DNA from 4 places in the Cedecea neteri genome. Region 3 is predicted to be linked to each of the others. Evidence: predicted binding sites of a transcription regulator. Region 3 holds the regulator's gene; each other region holds the start of a gene.
What was found. Region 3 encodes PhoB, which activates phosphate uptake and scavenging genes when phosphate is short. Its sites were predicted from a motif close to CTGTCATAAAACTGNCNNAT; they were not measured.

Region 1 (4,473 bases), 250 kb from region 3:
CCTGAATTTCATCCGCGAAGCCGACACTGCAGAAGAAGCCTTACTGAGCGCGCTAAAGGACGTTTCAGGCATTATTCCAGGTGCGTTATTGGTTGAAGCTGCCCCTGATTTAGTGGGGTTGAGCGACGTAGCGGAACTGCTGGGCGTGTCCCGGCAGTATATTCGCAAAGTTATGGTTTCCCGGGAGGCGTTTCCAGCGCCAGTACATGATGGGAAAACGGCACTATGGAATCTCGACGCGGTTTTACGCTGGATGAACAGCTCTGGCGTGAGGTCCATACCTTCGCCTTTGCTGGATATCGCAAAAGTGACGCGGCAGTGCAACCTGCATCGGGCGATGACGGACCTCAACCCGGTCTTTCAGGCAAAATTGAACAATTTGTAGTAGAGACTGCGTTCAGGGATCTAACCAGCCTGCCACGAGCTTGTCGTCCAGTTGGGAGACATTTCCTTGCGCGACATTCCGGCCTTTATGTAACAGGCAAAACTTGTCTGCAACCCGGCGTATAAAAGACAGCCGCTGTTCGACCAACAAAATAGTCAGGCCGAAGTCGCGGTTTAAGCGCCGGATGAGGTTGCCCATTTCTGTGATAAAGCGGTGCCCTCCGCCGAGAGTGGGCTCATCCAGTATCAGCAGCCTGGGTTCTAAAACCAGTGCCCTGGCAAGCGCTAACTGTTGCTGCATATCTCCGCTGAGTTCGCAGCTTTTTACCTGCCGTAGGCTATAAAGCTCGGGAAACAGGTCATCAATTAGCACCGGAATGGCCCGAGGGGCCTGATGACCGGCCATCATGGCTATCTGCAGGTTTTCCTCAACGCTAAGCTGGGAGAAGATGCGTCTGTCCTGGGGAACGTAACCGATCCCAAGCGCAGTCCTGCGCTCAACCGGTTTATTCACCAAGTCTTCGGGCGGCTGTCCCGCCTGTTGCCACAGCATGCTGCCGCTTTGGACTGGCAAATAGCCGGTAATGCAGTTTACGAGCGTGGTTTTGCCCTGGCCTGGCGCGCCAAGCACGCAGGTGCATTCTCCCGAGGTCAGCTCGAGGTCGAGGTTCCACAGAATGTGATTGTTACCGTAGAACTGATTAACAGCGCGTAAGCTAAGCATGGCTCATCTCCTGGGTTGGGGAGTCATTTCCCCCCTGGATATGCTGCAATTAGCTTGCCAGCTTGGTGATAACGCCTGAAAGCATCGCGCTATTCAGGATAAAACTGAGTATCGGTTTCCTGAGAGGATAAAGTTGAGGTGCAAGATGAGATCTTGCTGCACCCGACAGGTGCTAAAAAGAACGAATTTGGTGCAATAAAACGCCTTTTAACCTCAGGATATATCTCGATTTCGGGATCTTGCTCAATATGGCCGGGTATAGCGAAATCGAATGAATAAAAGCAAAAAAATTAGCGAAAATTTTTTTTCGCCCCTGGCACAGGAAGATCAGGGATTTTTCCGAGTGGCTAGGCAAAAGGGCTTGCTGCAGTTATCCACCATTCCTGTGGATAACCTTGTGCATTAGAGTTAGAAAACTTGACGAAAGCGAGAGCGGGCGCGGCCTGCGGCCAAATTGGCGCGAAACCGGTCTTTGTGAAATATTCATTTAAATTCAATTTGTTAAATAAAAGCAACAGCTGCAATAAAACTGTCAAACATTCGGCCAGAGGTATCCTTACCTCCCTTGACAAATGTTAAAAGGCGAAAAAATTTGGGGATAACCGGTCACGGCTGGAGATTTATCTGGCGAAGGGGCAAATTGTGGGCAAACAAAGTGGCAAAAAGCAGTCGTTAGCAGGCGTAGTAAAAATGAGAACTGGTGTTTTATACAGTTTTTATACTGGCAAAAATCCCGCTGCCGGGTAAAATTACTCTCCGGCCCGCTCGTTTCTTCATCAGGTAGCCCGTTCATGAGTAAAGCGTTCAAACTGAATTCCGCATTTAAACCTTCTGGCGACCAGCCTGAAGCTATCCTTCGCCTGAAAGACGGGCTTGAAAACGGGCTGGCGCACCAGACGCTGCTGGGCGTTACGGGGTCGGGTAAAACCTTCACGGTGGCAAACGTGATTGCTGACCTTCAGCGCCCCACGATGGTACTGGCGCCAAATAAGACGCTGGCGGCGCAGCTTTACGGTGAAATGAAAGAGTTCTTCCCGGACAATGCCGTTGAGTTTTTTGTCTCTTACTACGATTACTACCAGCCTGAAGCTTATGTGCCAAGCTCGGACACCTTCATTGAAAAAGATGCGTCGGTGAACGAACACATTGAACAGATGCGTCTGTCGGCGACCAAAGCGCTGCTTGAGCGCCGGGACGTCATCGTGGTGGCATCCGTGTCGGCGATCTACGGTCTGGGTGACCCGGACCTGTACCTGAAGATGATGCTTCATCTGACGAAGGGCATGATCATCGATCAGCGGGCGATCCTGCGCCGTCTCACGGAGCTGCAATACACGCGCAACGATCAGGCATTCCAGCGCGGTACGTTCCGCGTAAGAGGGGAGGTGGTCGATATCTTCCCGGCTGAATCAGACGATCTTGCGCTTCGCGTTGAATTGTTCGACGAAGAGGTTGAAAGGCTGTCGCTGTTTGATCCGCTCACCGGGCAAATCGATCAAACTATTCAGCGTTTTACTATCTACCCTAAATCGCACTACGTGACGCCGCGCGAGCGTATTGTGCAGGCGATGGAAGACATCAAAGTTGAGCTGGCCGAGCGCCGAAAATTCCTGCTGGAAAATAATAAACTGCTGGAAGAGCAGCGTATTACCCAGCGAACCCAGTTTGATCTCGAGATGATGAACGAGCTGGGTTATTGCTCGGGCATTGAAAACTACTCGCGCTTCCTCTCCGGGCGAGGGCCTGGCGAACCACCCCCGACGCTTTTTGACTATCTTCCGGCTGATGGCCTGCTGGTGGTGGATGAATCCCACGTCACCATTCCGCAAATTGGCGGCATGTATCGTGGCGACCGAGCCCGTAAAGAAACGCTGGTGGAATACGGTTTCCGCCTGCCGTCGGCGCTGGATAACCGCCCGTTAAAATTTGAAGAGTTTGAAGCGCTGGCCCCGCAGACCATCTACGTTTCAGCGACGCCGGGCAACTATGAGCTGGAAAAATCTGGCGAGGACATCGTTGACCAGGTTGTTCGCCCTACGGGGCTGCTCGATCCAGTGATTGAAGTGCGCCCGGTGGCAACGCAGGTAGATGATTTGCTCTCTGAAATTCGTAAACGTGTGGCCATCAATGAACGCGTGCTGGTGACGACATTAACCAAGCGGATGGCGGAAGATCTGACCGAGTATTTAGAGGAGCATGGCGAGCGCGTGCGCTACCTGCACTCAGATATCGACACCGTGGAGCGCATGGAGATTATCCGCGATTTGCGTCTTGGTGAATTTGACGTCCTGGTGGGGATCAACCTGCTGCGAGAAGGTCTTGATATGCCGGAAGTGTCGCTGGTTGCCATTCTGGATGCGGATAAAGAAGGTTTTCTGCGTTCCGAGCGCTCGCTTATTCAGACCATTGGCCGTGCGGCGCGTAACGTTAACGGCAAGGCGATTCTCTACGGCGATAAAATCACGCCGTCAATGGCCAAAGCGATTGGTGAAACCGAACGCCGCCGTGAGAAGCAGCAGCGCTACAACGAAGAGAATGGTATTACGCCGCAGGGCCTGAACAAACGAGTGGTGGACGTTCTGCAGCTTGGCGAAGGCATGGCTAAGACCAAAGGGCGGGTTAAAACCAAAGCACGCAGCGTGATTGAAGATGATGAAGTTGTGCTGACCCCGAAAGCGCTGCAGCAGAAAATTCATCAGCTTGAAACGAAGATGCTGGAACATGCGCAGAATCTGGAGTTTGAAGAGGCCGCGCAGGTTCGCGACCAGCTCCACAAGTTGCGCGAAATGTTTATCGCCGCCTCATAAGCGGCGAGCCTTAACCGAGCTGCTGCACGGCCTGTTCGAGGGCTGCCCGCAGCAGCTGGCGGTCGTGGCGATAGCGAATGTCGCTGGCCTCCAGCGGCTGTTGGATAACCAATCTGTCGCCTACTTCGCTGACGTCAACCTGCGGGCCAACCAGTACGGCATCGATAACGCGTTTTCCGATATGCTGTTCCATCAACTCAAGTTTTTGGCGCAGGGAAAGGCTGGCTGCGGCAGGGCTTAGCTCTTTGCCCAGGTTGCCGATATACACCATTGGCGCTGGCGTGCGGCGCAGCGCCTGATCCATCTCTTCAAGCAGCAGAATCGGCATCAGGCTGGTGTAAAAGCTCCCTGGGCCAATCAAAATTAAATCGGCTTCAGCGATGGCTTCCAGGGCTTCACGCGTGGCCGGGACTTTAGGGTAGACCGCCAAATCCTGCGGTGGATTGGGCAACTGGTCGATACTCACTTCGCCATACACGGCGTTGCCCTGGTCGTCGGTAGCCATTAAATCGACCGGATGTTCCGACATCGGAATCAGCTGTGCATCGACCTTTAGCA
Region 2 (4,473 bases), 2.1 Mb from region 3:
GCGCCCCGGTGGGCAATCACGATTTTGTCCGTCGTCTGGGCGAAGACGCTGCTGGTTGCCACCAGCACCACACCCGCCAGTAAAGATTTTGCCATCAGTTTCATGGTGTTTTCCTTAGCCGTTTTTCAGCATTTTTTCATCGTGGTGTTTACGCTCACCAATCATCACCACAATCAGCAACAGCACGGCCAAAATACTGCCGCCAATCATCACGATAAAGCCGCCGTCCCAGCCGAAGAAGTCCACGGTGTAGCCGACAATCGCGCTGGCCGCGACCGAGCCGCCCAGGTAGCCAAACAGGCCGGTAAAGCCCGCTGCCGTCCCTGCCGCTTTCTTAGGTGCAAGCTCAAGCGCATGCAGGCCAATCAGCATCACCGGGCCGTAAATCAGGAAACCGATAACGATCATACAGGTCATATCCACGCCCGGATTGCCCGGCGGGTTGAGCCAGTAAACCACGGTGGCAATTGTCACCAGCACCATGAAGAACACGCCTGTCGCGCCGCGGTTACCTTTAAACACCTTGTCCGACATCCAGCCGCACAGCAGCGTGCCGGGAATACCCGCGTATTCATAAAGGAAGTAGGCCCACGAGGATTTATCCAGCGCGAAGTGCTTCACTTCTTTCAGGTAAGTTGGCGACCAGTCCAGGATGCCGTAACGCAGCAAATAGACAAACACGTTGGCAATGGCGATGTACCACAGCAGACGGTTAGGGAAGACGTACTTCATGAAGATCTGCTTAGCCGTCAGCTCTTCTTCCGCTTTCTCGCTGTAATCGTCCGGGTAGTCGTTTTTGTACTCTTCAATCGGCGGCAGGCCGCAGGATTGAGGCGTGTCGCGCATTAAACCGAAAGCGATAATCGCCACAATGATGGCGGCGAAAGCGGGCATGTACAGCGCCGCATGCCAGTCGTTAAACCACGCCATCCCCAGCAGGAACAGCAGCGGAGGAATACCACCGCCGACGTTATGGGCGCAGTTCCAGACGGAAACAATGCCTCCACGCTCCTTCTGCGACCACCAGTGCACCATGGTGCGCCCGCACGGCGGCCATCCCATGCCCTGGAACCAGCCACAGGCGAACAGCAGCACAAACATGATTGCGATGCTGGACGTTGCCCACGGCACAAAGCCCATAAACAGCATCACGGCGGCGGCAAGAATCAGCCCGGCGGGTAGAAATACGCGCGGATTCGAGCGATCGGAGACCGAACCCATGATGAATTTCGAAAATCCGTAAGCGATCGAAATCCCGGAAAGTGCAAAACCGAGATCGCCTCGGGAGAAGCCCTGCTCCACCAGATACGGCATCGCAAGGGTAAAGTTTTTCCTCACCAGATAGTAAGCGGCATAACCAAAAAAGATACCCATGAAGATTTGCCAGCGCAGGCGGCGATAGGTCGGATCTATCTGCTCCTCTGGCAAACGCGTCTTATGCGCGGCGGGTTTGAAGATACTTAACATACGAGCCTCCGTGGCGTTGATGTTCAGCGGGAGCAAGCGGCTCCTGCCAAATGTTCTTTTGCGAGCGCATGGTAGTTATCTGGGCGCGTATTTACTGTGAAACATCGCACACAATGTTACATTTTTATTACAGAAAGGCGAAATGGTGCATATTTTCACTAATTATTTTCGTTTATTGCTCGAATTTGCTCGCAATCAAACATTCCACACTTTCTTTGTGGCTGAATAACGGTAAATAAAAAAGGGTAAAGGAGCACCATGTGAGCAGAGAAGCGGACGTGATTATCATCGGTGGAGGGGCAACCGGTGCCGGCATAGCGCGAGACTGCGCCCGCCGCGGGCTGAAAGTACTGCTGCTTGAACGTCACGACATCGCAACCGGTGCCACAGGCCGCAATCACGGCCTGCTTCATAGCGGCTCACGCTATGCGGTCACCGACGGAGAATCCGCCAAAGAGTGCATCGAAGAAAACCGCATTCTACGGCGGATTGCCCGCCACTGTATCGAGCCCACGGATGGCCTGTTTATTACCCTGCCGGAAGATGACCTGGGGTTTCAAAGCGGGTTTATCGCCGCCTGCCGCCAGGCCGGTATTCCCGCAGAAGCATTGGATCCCAGAGAGGCATTGCGGCTGGAGCCTTCAGCCAATCCATCGCTTCTCGGCGCGGTTCGTGTTCCGGATGGCACGGTCGATCCCTTCCGCCTCACCGCCGCTAACATGCTTGATGCCAAAGAACACGGGGCAGAAGTGCTGACGGGCTGCGAGATCACCGGGCTGATTCGCGAAGGCTCACGCGTTTGCGGCGTGCGAGTCTTCAACCACCTTACGCGCCAGCCAGGTGAGTTCCGGGCGCCAATGGTGGTAAATGCCGCAGGGATCTGGGGGCAACGCATCGCAGAATATGCCGATCTCAGCGTAAAAATGTTCCCGGCCAAAGGGACATTACTGATCCTCGGGCACCGCATCAATAACATGGTCATCAACCGCTGCCGCAAACCGGCAGACGCCGATATTCTGGTCCCCGGCGATACCATTTCGCTTATCGGTACAACTTCAACGCATATCGACTACGACCAAATCGACAACATGTGCGTCGCGCCGGATGAAGTGGACGCGCTGATTCGTGAGGGAGAAAAACTGGCGCCGGTGCTGGGCCGAACCCGCATCCTTCGGGCCTACGCTGGCGTCCGACCTCTGGTTGCCAGCGACAACGATCCTACCGGGCGCAGCGTCAGCCGCGGAATTGTGCTGCTGGACCACGCGAAGCGCGACGGCATGGACGGCTTCATCACCATTACCGGCGGGAAACTGATGACCTACCGCCTGATGGCGGAGTGGGCAACGGACCTGGTTTGCGAGCGTTTAGGCAACACCACGCCCTGCTCCACGGCTTCAGCGTCGCTGCCGGGCTCCGAGCAGACCGCGGAGCAAACGCTGGGGAAAGTTATCTCCTTACCGCCAACAATTCGCGGTTCCGCCGTCTGGCGGCACGGTGACCGAGCGACGCGGCTGCTCAATAACAGCCGACTCAGCAACAGCCTGGTGTGCGAATGCGAAGCCGTCACCACCGGCGAAGTGCGCTATGCCATTGATGCCCTGGGCGTAAAAAACCTGGGAGATTTGCGCCGCAGAACGCGCGTCGGCATGGGCACCTGCCAGGGCGAGCTGTGCGCCTGTCGGGCAGCCGGTCTCCTGCAGCGCTTCCAGCTCACTACGCCTGCCCAATCGCTGGAGCAGCTCTCTCACTTCCTCAACGAACGCTGGAAGGGCGTTCGCCCTGTCGCCTGGGGAAATGCACTGCGAGAAAGCGAATTTACCGCCTGGGTTTACCAGGGGCTATGCGGTCTGGATAACGGAGAACAGGGATGAAATTCGACACTATTATCATTGGCAGCGGCCTGGCCGGACTGACAGCCGGCATAAAGCTGGCGGAAAGCGGCCAGCGCTGCGCCATCGTCAGCCGTGGGCAAAGCGCGCTGCACTTCTCTTCTGGCTCACTGGATTTGCTTTCAACGTTACCGGACGGCACTCCCGTTCACCAGCCAGAGGCCGCGCTGGAAAACCTGGCGGAGCAAGCGCCTCATCACCCCTATAGCCTGATGGGCAAAGAGCGTGTGCTGGCGCTCGCCGCAGAGAGTGAGCAACTGCTGGCCAGGGCTGGTATTCCGCTGGTGGGTCATCACCGCCAGAATCACCTCAGAATCACGCCGCTGGGCAAGCAAAGAGCCAGCTGGCTCAGCCCGCCGGAAGTGCCACAGGCGCCGTTGCCCTGGCAAAAAGTGACGGTGATTAATATTGCTGGCTTCCTGGATTTTCAGGCTGAGCTGGTGGCGGGTTCACTGTCAGCCACCGGCTGTAACGTGCACGTCGCCGAGCTTACCTTGCCGGTACTCGATGTCCTGCGAAACAACCCCAGCGAGTTTCGCGCCGTGAACATTGCCCGGGTGCTGGATCTGCCGGAAAACCTTCCGGCGCTGGTGGATGAACTCAGGCTGCTATTAGGCAGCGGTGAAGCCATGATCCTGCCCGCCTGCCTCGGCCTGGAGGAAAGTACGGTTTCAGCCCTGCAACAGGCGCTAAACGTGCCGGTAAAACTGCTGCCAACGCTGCCGCCTTCGGTACTTGGGATGAGGTTACACAATGCACTCCGCCGCCGTTTTCAGACCCTGGGCGGGCTTGTTATGCCCGGTGATGCCGTGACTGGCGCTCAGCTTGAACAAGGGCGTATCAATGCCCTGTTCACCAAAAATCATCGTGGAGTGCCGCTGCGGACCCGGCATGTCATCCTGGCCAGCGGCAGCTTTTTCAGCGGCGGGCTGGAAGCTACCAGACAACACGTTATCGAGCCCATCTTCGGGCTGGACGTGAACATCCAGGCCGATCGAGCCGCCTGGAGCAAGACAGATTTCTTTACGCCGCAGCCCTGGCTGCAGTTTGGGCTCACCGTAAATCACCACTTTCAGCCGTCTCACCACGGGGAATACACTAAAAATCTCTACGCGAT
Region 3 (4,473 bases):
CGTCCAGACGTGCTCGCCAGCCTGTAAGCCAACCATAGGAGGGAAAATAATGTTGCCCGCGCCCACAAACAGCGCAAAGGTCATAAAGCCCAGCGCGATGATGTCACGAGATTTCAAATGATAGGTCATAAAATAAAGCAGCCTGTGGATGTGTGGTGTTGAAAATGCTCAAATTTTTAAACCGACGTTCAGTCCAAATAACGTTCGGTAAAAACGCGGTTATTACCGGTAACGACAGCGGAATATGCTTCTCCGGATCGGTGGCGAAGAATAGTTAGTCGAATTACCACGCAATTTCAGTCGGTCTGGTAATAACAGGGGGGCAATTAAAACGCTTATAGCGTTTGAAGACAAGAAGGGATCGGGAAACCAGAAATATATCCTTTAAAAATACGCATAAGCAGTGAATAAAGTTGATTATACGCTTTTGTTATGGCTTATCATTCGGACAAAAAAGCATCAATTCGATATTCATCACTTAACGAGTGGTGAAAATACAAACAAAAAGGCCAGAAAACTGGCCTGTGGAAAGCGAACTTGACGGTTGCGGTGAATTAATGTGCCGCCACCGCTGACTCAGGGGCAATTAAGCGCTCGGGCAGAATGAACGAAAACGTCGATCCCTGCCCCGGTACGCTTTCGATATCCAGCCGTGCATCATGATGGCTAAGGGCGTGCTTCACGATAGCCAGCCCAAGGCCGCTGCCCCCTGTCTGCCGGGATCGCGCTTTGTCTACGCGGTAGAAACGCTCCGTCAGGCGCGGAATGTGCTCGGCGGAGATCCCCGGCCCGGTATCCTTCACGCTGAACGCTACGCCGTGAGGCAGTCTGTGCCAGGTGACGGTGATGTGCGTCCCGGCTGGCGTGTGATTCACCGCGTTATATACCAGGTTTGAGATCGCGCTGCGCAGCTGTTCTTCGTTGCCGTAAACCTGCAGCCCTGGCTCAACGTTAAAAGTGAGCGTTTGCTTCTGCTGGCTCAACGTCTGCGCCTCCCGCTCAACCACGCGCAGCATCAGCGGCACGTCGATTTTTTCATTCATCGACAGCGTGGGCGCAGCTTCAATGCGCGACAGCGTTAACAATTGCCTCACCAGCCCTTCCATGCGAGAGGTTTGCTCGCGCATGGTATGCAGCGCTTTGTCCCGCAGCGGCCCTTCCAGAGCCTGATCCTGCATCATCTCCAGATAACCCTGTAACACGGTCAGCGGCGTGCGCAGCTCATGGCTAACGTTGGCAAAGAAGTTACGGCGAGCACCTTCAAGCTGATGCATCTGCGTGACGTCTCGCGCCACCATCAGCCACTGCCCGTCGGCGTAGGGCATCACGCGGAACTCAAGATGACGGCCATTGTTTAGCACCAGCGTCAGCGGGCGACCAAACTGCTGCTTCGCCACGTATTGCGAAAATTCGGGGTAACGCAGCAAGTTGAGGATATTTTGGCCGTTATCGTCCGGCCAGCGCAGGCCAAGCAGCTGCTGTGCCAGGCCGTTACACCAAAAAATGGTGCCTTCTTCGGTGGTCAACACCACCGCATCGGGTAGAGATTCAGCTCCGCTTCGGAAGCGTTTGATCAGGTTGCCTAACTCTTTGCGGCGCTTTTTATTACGTAACTGCATCTGGTGCAGCCCGTACAGCAGAGGTTCCCAGCTTCCCCGCCCGGGCGGCGGGGTCATGCTGCGGTCAACCCACAGCCACCAGGAAAGACGAAGTAAATTCCAGAAATGCCAGCTTAGCAGGGCGGTCACCGCCGCCAGTAAAAACCACGGCAGGTGGCCAAAAATCAATCCGAGAATTGCCGCTGGCATACAACAGAGCACCAGCTCCAGTACCAGCCTTTTCCATGACAGCCGTTCCAGCACGCGTCACGCTCCTGTCAGCATATTAAAAACGGGTTGAAAAACGATAACCCGTGCCGCGAACTGTTTGCACCATTTTGTCATGACCACTTGTTTCCAACGCTTTACGCAGGCGACGAATATGCACGTCTACGGTACGGTCTTCAACGTAAACGTTAGTTCCCCACACGTTATTAAGCAGCTGTTCACGGCTGTAAACGCGCTCCGGGTGGGTCATAAAGAAGTGTAACAGCTTAAATTCAGTTGGCCCCATGTCGAGCGGATCTTCGCCGGTCATCACGCGGTGTGAGGACGGGTCAAGGCTCAGCCCCTGCATCTCAATCACCTCTTCCACCGCCATCGGGGAAATACGACGCATCACGGCTTTAATACGCGCCACCAGCTCTTTAGGAGAGAATGGCTTAGTGATGTAATCATCGGCACCGACTTCAAGGCCACGCACGCGATCTTCTTCTTCGCCACGCGCGGTCAGCATCATCACCGGAATTTCCCGGGTCAGCGCTTCACGCTTCAGGTGCTTGATAAACTGGATCCCGGAACCGCCTGGCAGCATCCAGTCCAGCAGGATCAGGTCGGGGAAAGGTTCAATCAGCAGGTTAACCGCGCTGTCATAATCTTCCGCCTCTACCGACTGGAAGCCATTTTGCTCGAGCACAAAGCTCACCATTTCACGAATCGGAGCTTCATCTTCTACGACTAAAATGCGTCTCGCCATGATTTACCCTGTTGAAAAGAGACCATCTCTTATTAATTGTGCGCCAGTATGCGTCAGATTTATGACAGATTTATGAAAAAGATGACGGCCAGATATTTCACCTTTTTGAATTATGACAGCCACGGATTTTTACTGACGGTTACGCTGCCAGCTCAATAGCTTATAATCGGTAATTCGCCTCTTTGCCATGGGACAGGTTATGCGCATTCTCCACACATCAGACTGGCACCTCGGCCAAAACTTCTATACCAAAAGCCGGGCTTCTGAACATCAGGCCTTTCTCGACTGGTTGTTAAACGCCGCGGTCGAACATCAGGTGGATGCGATCCTCGTGGCGGGAGATATCTTTGATACCGGCTCGCCGCCGAGCTACGCCCGTGAAATGTATAACCGTTTTGTCGTGCAGCTGCAGCGCACCGGCTGCCAGCTCGTGGTGCTGGCGGGGAATCACGATTCCGTAGCCACCCTGAATGAATCCCGTGAGCTGCTGGCCTGCCTGAATACCCGAGTGATTGCCAGCGCCCGCCATAACAAAGACGAGCAGGCGCTGCTGCTCAATCAAAAAGACGGCACGCCGGGGGCGATTCTCTGCCCGATACCTTTCCTGCGTCCTCGCGATATTCAAAGCAGCCAGGCCGGGCTGTCCGGTCATGAAAAACAGCGCTCTTTAATGGAGGCCATCAGCGAACATTATCAGCAATGCTTTGATGCCGCCGCTGCCCTTAGAGACGACAGGCCGCTGCCGATTATCGCCACCGGGCACCTGACCACTGTGGGCGTGACGAAATCCGATGCGGTGCGCGATATCTATATTGGCACGCTGGATGCCTTCCCGGCGCAGCACTTCCCGCCCGCCGACTACATTGCGCTTGGGCACATTCATCGCGCGCAAAAAATTGGCGGCACGGAACATATTCGCTACAGCGGCTCACCGATTCCGCTGAGCTTCGACGAAACCGGCAAAGCGAAAACCGTTTTTCTGGTGACATTCAACGACGGGGCGCTGGCCAGCGTCGAGCCTCTGGAAGTCCCCATCAGCCAGCCGCTGGCCATAGTGAAAGGGTCTCTGCGTGAAATCGAACAGCAGCTTGAGCAGTGGCGAAATGCGCCGACTGAACCCAAAGTTTGGCTGGATATTGAGATCGCCACCGACGAATATCTGCACGACATGCAGCGCCAGGTGCAGGCGCTCACCGACGATTTGCCGGTCGAAGTCGTTCTGCTGCGCCGCAGCCGGGAACAGCGCGAACGGGTGATTGCCAGCCAGCATAAAGAAACGCTGAGCGAGTTAAGCGTTGAAGAGGTCTTTGAGCGGCGGCTAAGCCAGGAAGAAACCAGCGAGGAACGCGCCGCCAGGCTAAGAACGCTGTTTGCCCAAACCCTTTCAGATTTGCACCAGCAGGAGGAACAGGCATGAAGATCCTCAGCCTGCGGTTAAAAAACATCAACTCCCTGAAAGGCGAGTGGAAAATTGATTTCACCCAGGAGCCTTTCGCCAGTAACGGACTGTTTGCCATCACCGGCCCCACGGGCGCGGGCAAAACCACCCTGCTGGATGCTATTTGCCTGGCGCTGTACCACAAGACACCGCGCCTCAACACCGTGTCGCAGTCGCAAAATGACCTGATGACCCGTGACACGGCGGAATGCCTGGCTGAAGTCGAGTTTGAGGTAAAAGGCACGGGTTACCGCGCGTTCTGGAGCCAGAACCGCGCCCGCAACGCGGCCAACGGCAATCTTCAGGCACCTCGCGTGGAGCTGGCTCAAATCGACGATGGCAAAATTCTCGCTGATAAAATCAAAGACAAGCTGGAGATTATCGCCTCGCTCACCGGGCTGGACTACGACCGCTTCACCCGCTCGATGATGCTCTCCCAGGGGCAGTTCGCCGCCTTTTTA
Region 4 (4,473 bases), 1.6 Mb from region 3:
GCGCTTTGCGCTCCTGCCGCCACTTTTGGACGTCACCAGGCTGCCGTACCGCAGGCTCGATATTGCGAAACCCATCGGGCAAATGGTGGGATAACTGCGGATTGTACCAGGGGTTTTTCCAGCTCATCCCACCTCCAGCCAGATTAGCGTTCCGCTACCAGACGCACAAAGTCGTCGTCATTTTCTTCTTCAACCTTCGCAGCCAGTTTGTGTTCCGGCTCTGGTTCGTTCGCCTCGCACAAACGGCGCAGCAAGGCATTTTGACGTTTCTGTAAATCAACCAGTTCTTCAAGCAGCGCAATCTGCTCGTTTGCACGGCAGCTGGAACGATTGACAAAAAACCACAGGACAAGACCGACAATCAACGTCACCAGCGAGATTGCCAGCGGCATGATAGTTAAAGCACTAAAACCCAGTTCGTTCATCTTACCACCTCAAAAAAAACGCATTCTACACCTGAGGCAGAGAGAGAAAAATCACTACCAGGGGATAAATTTATTAATGGTACAAATGCCGCTGAAAAATTGCACATCCTGGTCGCACATCACATTTATCATTTGAGTCCATAGCAGCAGGCAGGTAACAACAATCACCAGAACGATCACCCATCTGTACTTTCTCACTACATCGTCACCTCTTGACCATAGAATTTCGCTAATTTAACACTAACCAACTAAACCATGAGTAACGTTTCCTGCTTTTTCATTTCAGAATCATCAGATTGTGCCGTTAATTATTCATAGTAGGGTTGATGCAGGATTGAATTGATGTTTGAGGGCACTATGCGAGCGATTATTCGTACGATTGTTGTTATTGCCATTATCTGGATTGGCCTGTTGCTTTCCGGCTATGGGGTTTTGATTGGCAGCAAAGAAAATGCTGCCGGACTTGGATTGCAATGTAAGTACCTGACGGCACGTAATACCGTGACCGCACAGTTTATTCATACCGACAGTGGGATTATTGGCCTGACCGACTGCCCGCTGCTGCGTAAAGTGGACACGCCTATTGATAATGGTTAGGCCTCAAGGGCCGCGTGTTCTGCGCGGCCCACTTTAACAAAATCAGAAAGGATAGTGGTGATAGCCCATTTGCTCTGACAGCGCACGCGCTGCCTGATGAAGAATATTCACGTATTCAGACAGCCCCTCATCCGAATAGCGAAGCGTTGGAAATGAAATACTCATTCCCGCAATGACAACACCAAAACGATCAAACACCGGCACCGCCACGCAGCGAAGGCCTTCTTCCTGTTCCTCGTTATCTTCGCCATACCCCTGCTCACGCACCTGATCAAGCACAGGGAGAAGCGCTTCAGTACTGACGATAGTACGTTCCGTGCTGCGGACATATTCTACGTCAGAGAGAATATCCAGAATCTCCTCGCGCGGTCGCCAGGCCAGCAAAACCTTCCCGATTGCAGTGCTGTACAAAGGATTCCGACGTCCTACGCGGGAATACATGCGTAAATTATAGAGCGAGTCAATTTTATGAATATAGACAATGCTGCTGTCGTCCAGCGCACCGAGGTGAATCGCCTCTTTGGTCCGCCGCGAGAGCTCCCTCATCTGTATGTCTGCACTGCGGATAAGGTCAACGTTCTGCAGGGCACTGCTGCCAAGCTCAAAAAGCTTAAGCGTCAGCGCATATTTCTCTAACTCGTCTTCCTGAGAGACATAGCCCAGTGACTTCATAGTCTGCAGAAAGCGATACACGGTACTCTTGGACATCATCACACGCTGAGAAAGTTCGGTTATCCCAATCTCTTTTTCTTCACCAAGCGCCTGCAGGATGCCGAAAACTTTCAGCACGGAAGAGACTGCATCGGGCTGTTTGTCGGAGTCTGAGAGTGCCATACTTCACCTCGGATGTTATTGTTTTATAAAAATCAGAACTGCTTTTTAGTATATTGATGCCCCGTGAGTGTCGCAATCAAAGCCTGCTGATTCGTTACAAATCTGCGGCATCAGCGAGATTAATTAATGGTAAAATCATTACCCTCCTAACGACCTCAGACAGCCTTTTCAAAGTATGGATAAATCAGTGTCCGACGGCTTGCCTACGCCCCAGCGTTATGGCGCCATTTTAACCATCGCGCTCGGCATCATGATGGCCGTGCTGGACGGCGCTATTGCTAACGTTGCCCTGCCTACCATTGCGCACGATTTGAATGCCAGCCCGGCGGAATCTATTTGGGTAGTTAACGCTTATCAAATAGCGATTATTGTCTCGCTGCTGTCGCTTTCGTTTCTCGGCGATATTTTTGGCTACCGCCGTATCTATCAATGCGGTCTGGTCCTGTTCTGCCTGACCTCACTGTTTTGTGCCGTTTCAACGTCGTTGCCGATGCTCACCTTAGCCCGCGTACTGCAAGGCTTTGGCGGTGCTGCGCTAATGAGCGTAAATACCGCCCTGATACGCCTCATTTATCCTCAACGTTTTCTTGGCCGAGGAATGGGGGTCAATTCATTTATCGTTGCCGTCTCTTCCGCAGCCGGCCCCACCGTTGCCGCCGCAATTCTTTCGGTGGCCTCCTGGCAGTGGCTGTTTTTAATCAATGTGCCGATTGGCATCGTTTCGCTGATTCTGGCGCTGCGCTATTTACCCCCTAATCAGCAAAAATCCCAGGGTCAGCGTTTTGATATCCCGAGTGCGGTGATGAACGCCCTCACCTTCGGCCTGCTTATTTCAGCGATCGGTGGTTTTTCACAGGGCCAGCCGGGGTTCGTCATTATCGGTGAACTGGTTGCGCTTATCGTGATTGGCTTTTTCTTCATCCGTCGCCAGCTTCGCTTGCCGTTCCCTCTGCTGCCGGTCGACCTGCTGCGAATTCCGATTTTTTCTCTGTCTATCGGCACGTCAATATGTTCGTTTGGCGCTCAAATGCTGGCGCTGGTTTCACTGCCCTTTTTCCTGCAAACCGTCGTGGGTCGCAGTGAGGTTGAAACCGGTCTGCTGTTAACGCCGTGGCCGCTGGCAACGATGGTGATGGCACCGCTGGCAGGTTATCTTATCGAACGTGTTCATGCTGGCCTGATGGGCGCCGTAGGGCTTTTAGTGATGGCCTGCGGCTTGTTTGCTTTGGCCATGCTCCCGCACGATCCGTCCGACCTGAATATTATCTGGCGTATGGTGCTGTGTGGGGCAGGATTCGGCCTCTTCCAGTCCCCGAATAACCACACCATTATCTCCTCGGCGCCTCGCCACCGTAGCGGAGGGGCAAGCGGAATGCTGGGGACGGCTCGCCTGCTCGGTCAAAGCTGCGGCGCCGCACTGGTCGCGCTAATGTTTAACTTGTTTGGTAACAGCGGGACGCATGCCTCGCTGATTCTTGCAGGCATATTTGCCACCATTGCCGCCGTCGTCAGCGGACTGCGAATGTCCCAGCCTCGGGCTCAGGCATAAAAAAAGCGTGCCGCGAGGGCACGCTTTTTCACTTCAACCTTCCGGTTACTTCAGGTATTCGCCGCTGCGCAGCGCTTCGATACGTTTGTCCAGCGGCGGGTGCGTCATGAACAATTCGCTCATTGACCTGGCCTTACCGTTGATACAAAACGCCATCATGCTGCTGGCTTCCTGCGGCTCGTAGCTGGTTTTCAGGCGCTGCAGCGCAGCAATCATCTTCTCGCGGCCCACAAGCTTCGCGGAACCTGCGTCAGCATGGAATTCACGATGGCGTGAGAACCACATGGTGATGATGCTTGCCAGAATGCCAAACACCAGCTCAAGCACCGTCGCCACCGCAAAGTAAATCAGCGGGTTGCCGTTGCTGCTTTCGTTATCATCACGGTTCCCGGACAGGAAGCCGGAAGCCACCTGAGCGATGATACGGGAGATAAAGATAACAAAGGTGTTCACCACGCCCTGAATCAGCGTCATGGTGACCATATCGCCATTGGCGATATGGCTGATTTCGTGCGCGATAACCGCTTCCGCTTCGTCACGACTCATGTTTTGCAGCAGACCTGTGCTGACCGCAACCAGAGAGGCGTCACGGCGAGCGCCGGTGGCGAAAGCATTGATATCCGGCGCATGGTAAATCGCAACCTGCGGCATGGCGATACCCGCCTGCTGTGACTGCCGCTGCACGGTTTCCATCAACCAGTGCTCAGTTTCATTACGAGGTTGCTCAATCACCTCACCGCCTACTGAACGCAATGCCATCCATTTTGACATCAGCAGGGAAATAAAAGAGCCGCCAAAGCCAAACAGCACCGCCATGATCATCAGACCCTGAACGCTGCTCGACTGGATCCCCGTCAGGCTTAGCACCAGCCCGAAAACGACCATTACCGCAAGGTTGGTCAACAGGAAAAGCCCGATACGCATCATAATTTTCTTTTTACCTCGGTTAAAAACACGCTCTTTGCGCTCCCCCACATCGTAGGGGCGCGCCGTCTATTTTCAAGCATCAGCCCCGCCCAAGTGGTTAATAATACATAACTTTACATTTTGTATGCATTTATCTTACAT

Region 1: uvrB (excinuclease ABC subunit UvrB) is a predicted target of PhoB. The motif match lies at 1,627-1,646, and genes of this name have one in related genera.
Region 2: glpT (glycerol-3-phosphate transporter) is a predicted target of PhoB. The motif match lies at 1,581-1,600, and genes of this name have one in related genera.
Region 4: kdgR (DNA-binding transcriptional regulator KdgR) is a predicted target of PhoB. The motif match lies at 1,948-1,967, and genes of this name have one in related genera.

What each region holds. Positions count from the first base shown of each region.
Region 1 is NZ_CP009459.1:2,371,517-2,375,989, forward strand. Features, by position in the region: gene LH86_RS11205 (helix-turn-helix transcriptional regulator) at 1-385, shown strand, start outside; gene LH86_RS11210 (ABC transporter ATP-binding protein) at 398-1,108, opposite strand; gene uvrB (excinuclease ABC subunit UvrB) at 1,900-3,915, shown strand; gene yvcK (uridine diphosphate-N-acetylglucosamine-binding protein YvcK) at 3,926-4,473, opposite strand, start outside.
Region 2 is NZ_CP009459.1:4,242,446-4,246,918, forward strand. Features, by position in the region: gene glpQ (glycerophosphodiester phosphodiesterase) at 1-95, opposite strand, end outside; gene glpT (glycerol-3-phosphate transporter) at 115-1,467, opposite strand; gene glpA (anaerobic glycerol-3-phosphate dehydrogenase subunit A) at 1,728-3,338, shown strand; gene glpB (glycerol-3-phosphate dehydrogenase subunit GlpB) at 3,335-4,473, shown strand, end outside.
Region 3 is NZ_CP009459.1:2,122,308-2,126,780, reverse strand. Features, by position in the region: gene brnQ (branched-chain amino acid transporter carrier protein BrnQ) at 1-129, opposite strand, end outside; gene phoR (phosphate regulon sensor histidine kinase PhoR) at 555-1,862, opposite strand; gene phoB (phosphate response regulator transcription factor PhoB) at 1,885-2,574, opposite strand; gene sbcD (exonuclease subunit SbcD) at 2,774-3,991, shown strand; gene sbcC (exonuclease subunit SbcC) at 3,988-4,473, shown strand, end outside.
Region 4 is NZ_CP009459.1:3,766,936-3,771,408, forward strand. Features, by position in the region: gene LH86_RS17560 (MBL fold metallo-hydrolase) at 1-127, opposite strand, end outside; gene LH86_RS17565 (YebO family protein) at 144-425, opposite strand; gene mgrB (PhoP/PhoQ regulator MgrB) at 480-623, opposite strand; gene LH86_RS17570 (YobH family protein) at 783-1,022, shown strand; gene kdgR (DNA-binding transcriptional regulator KdgR) at 1,065-1,856, opposite strand; gene LH86_RS17580 (MFS transporter) at 2,032-3,405, shown strand; gene htpX (protease HtpX) at 3,451-4,332, opposite strand.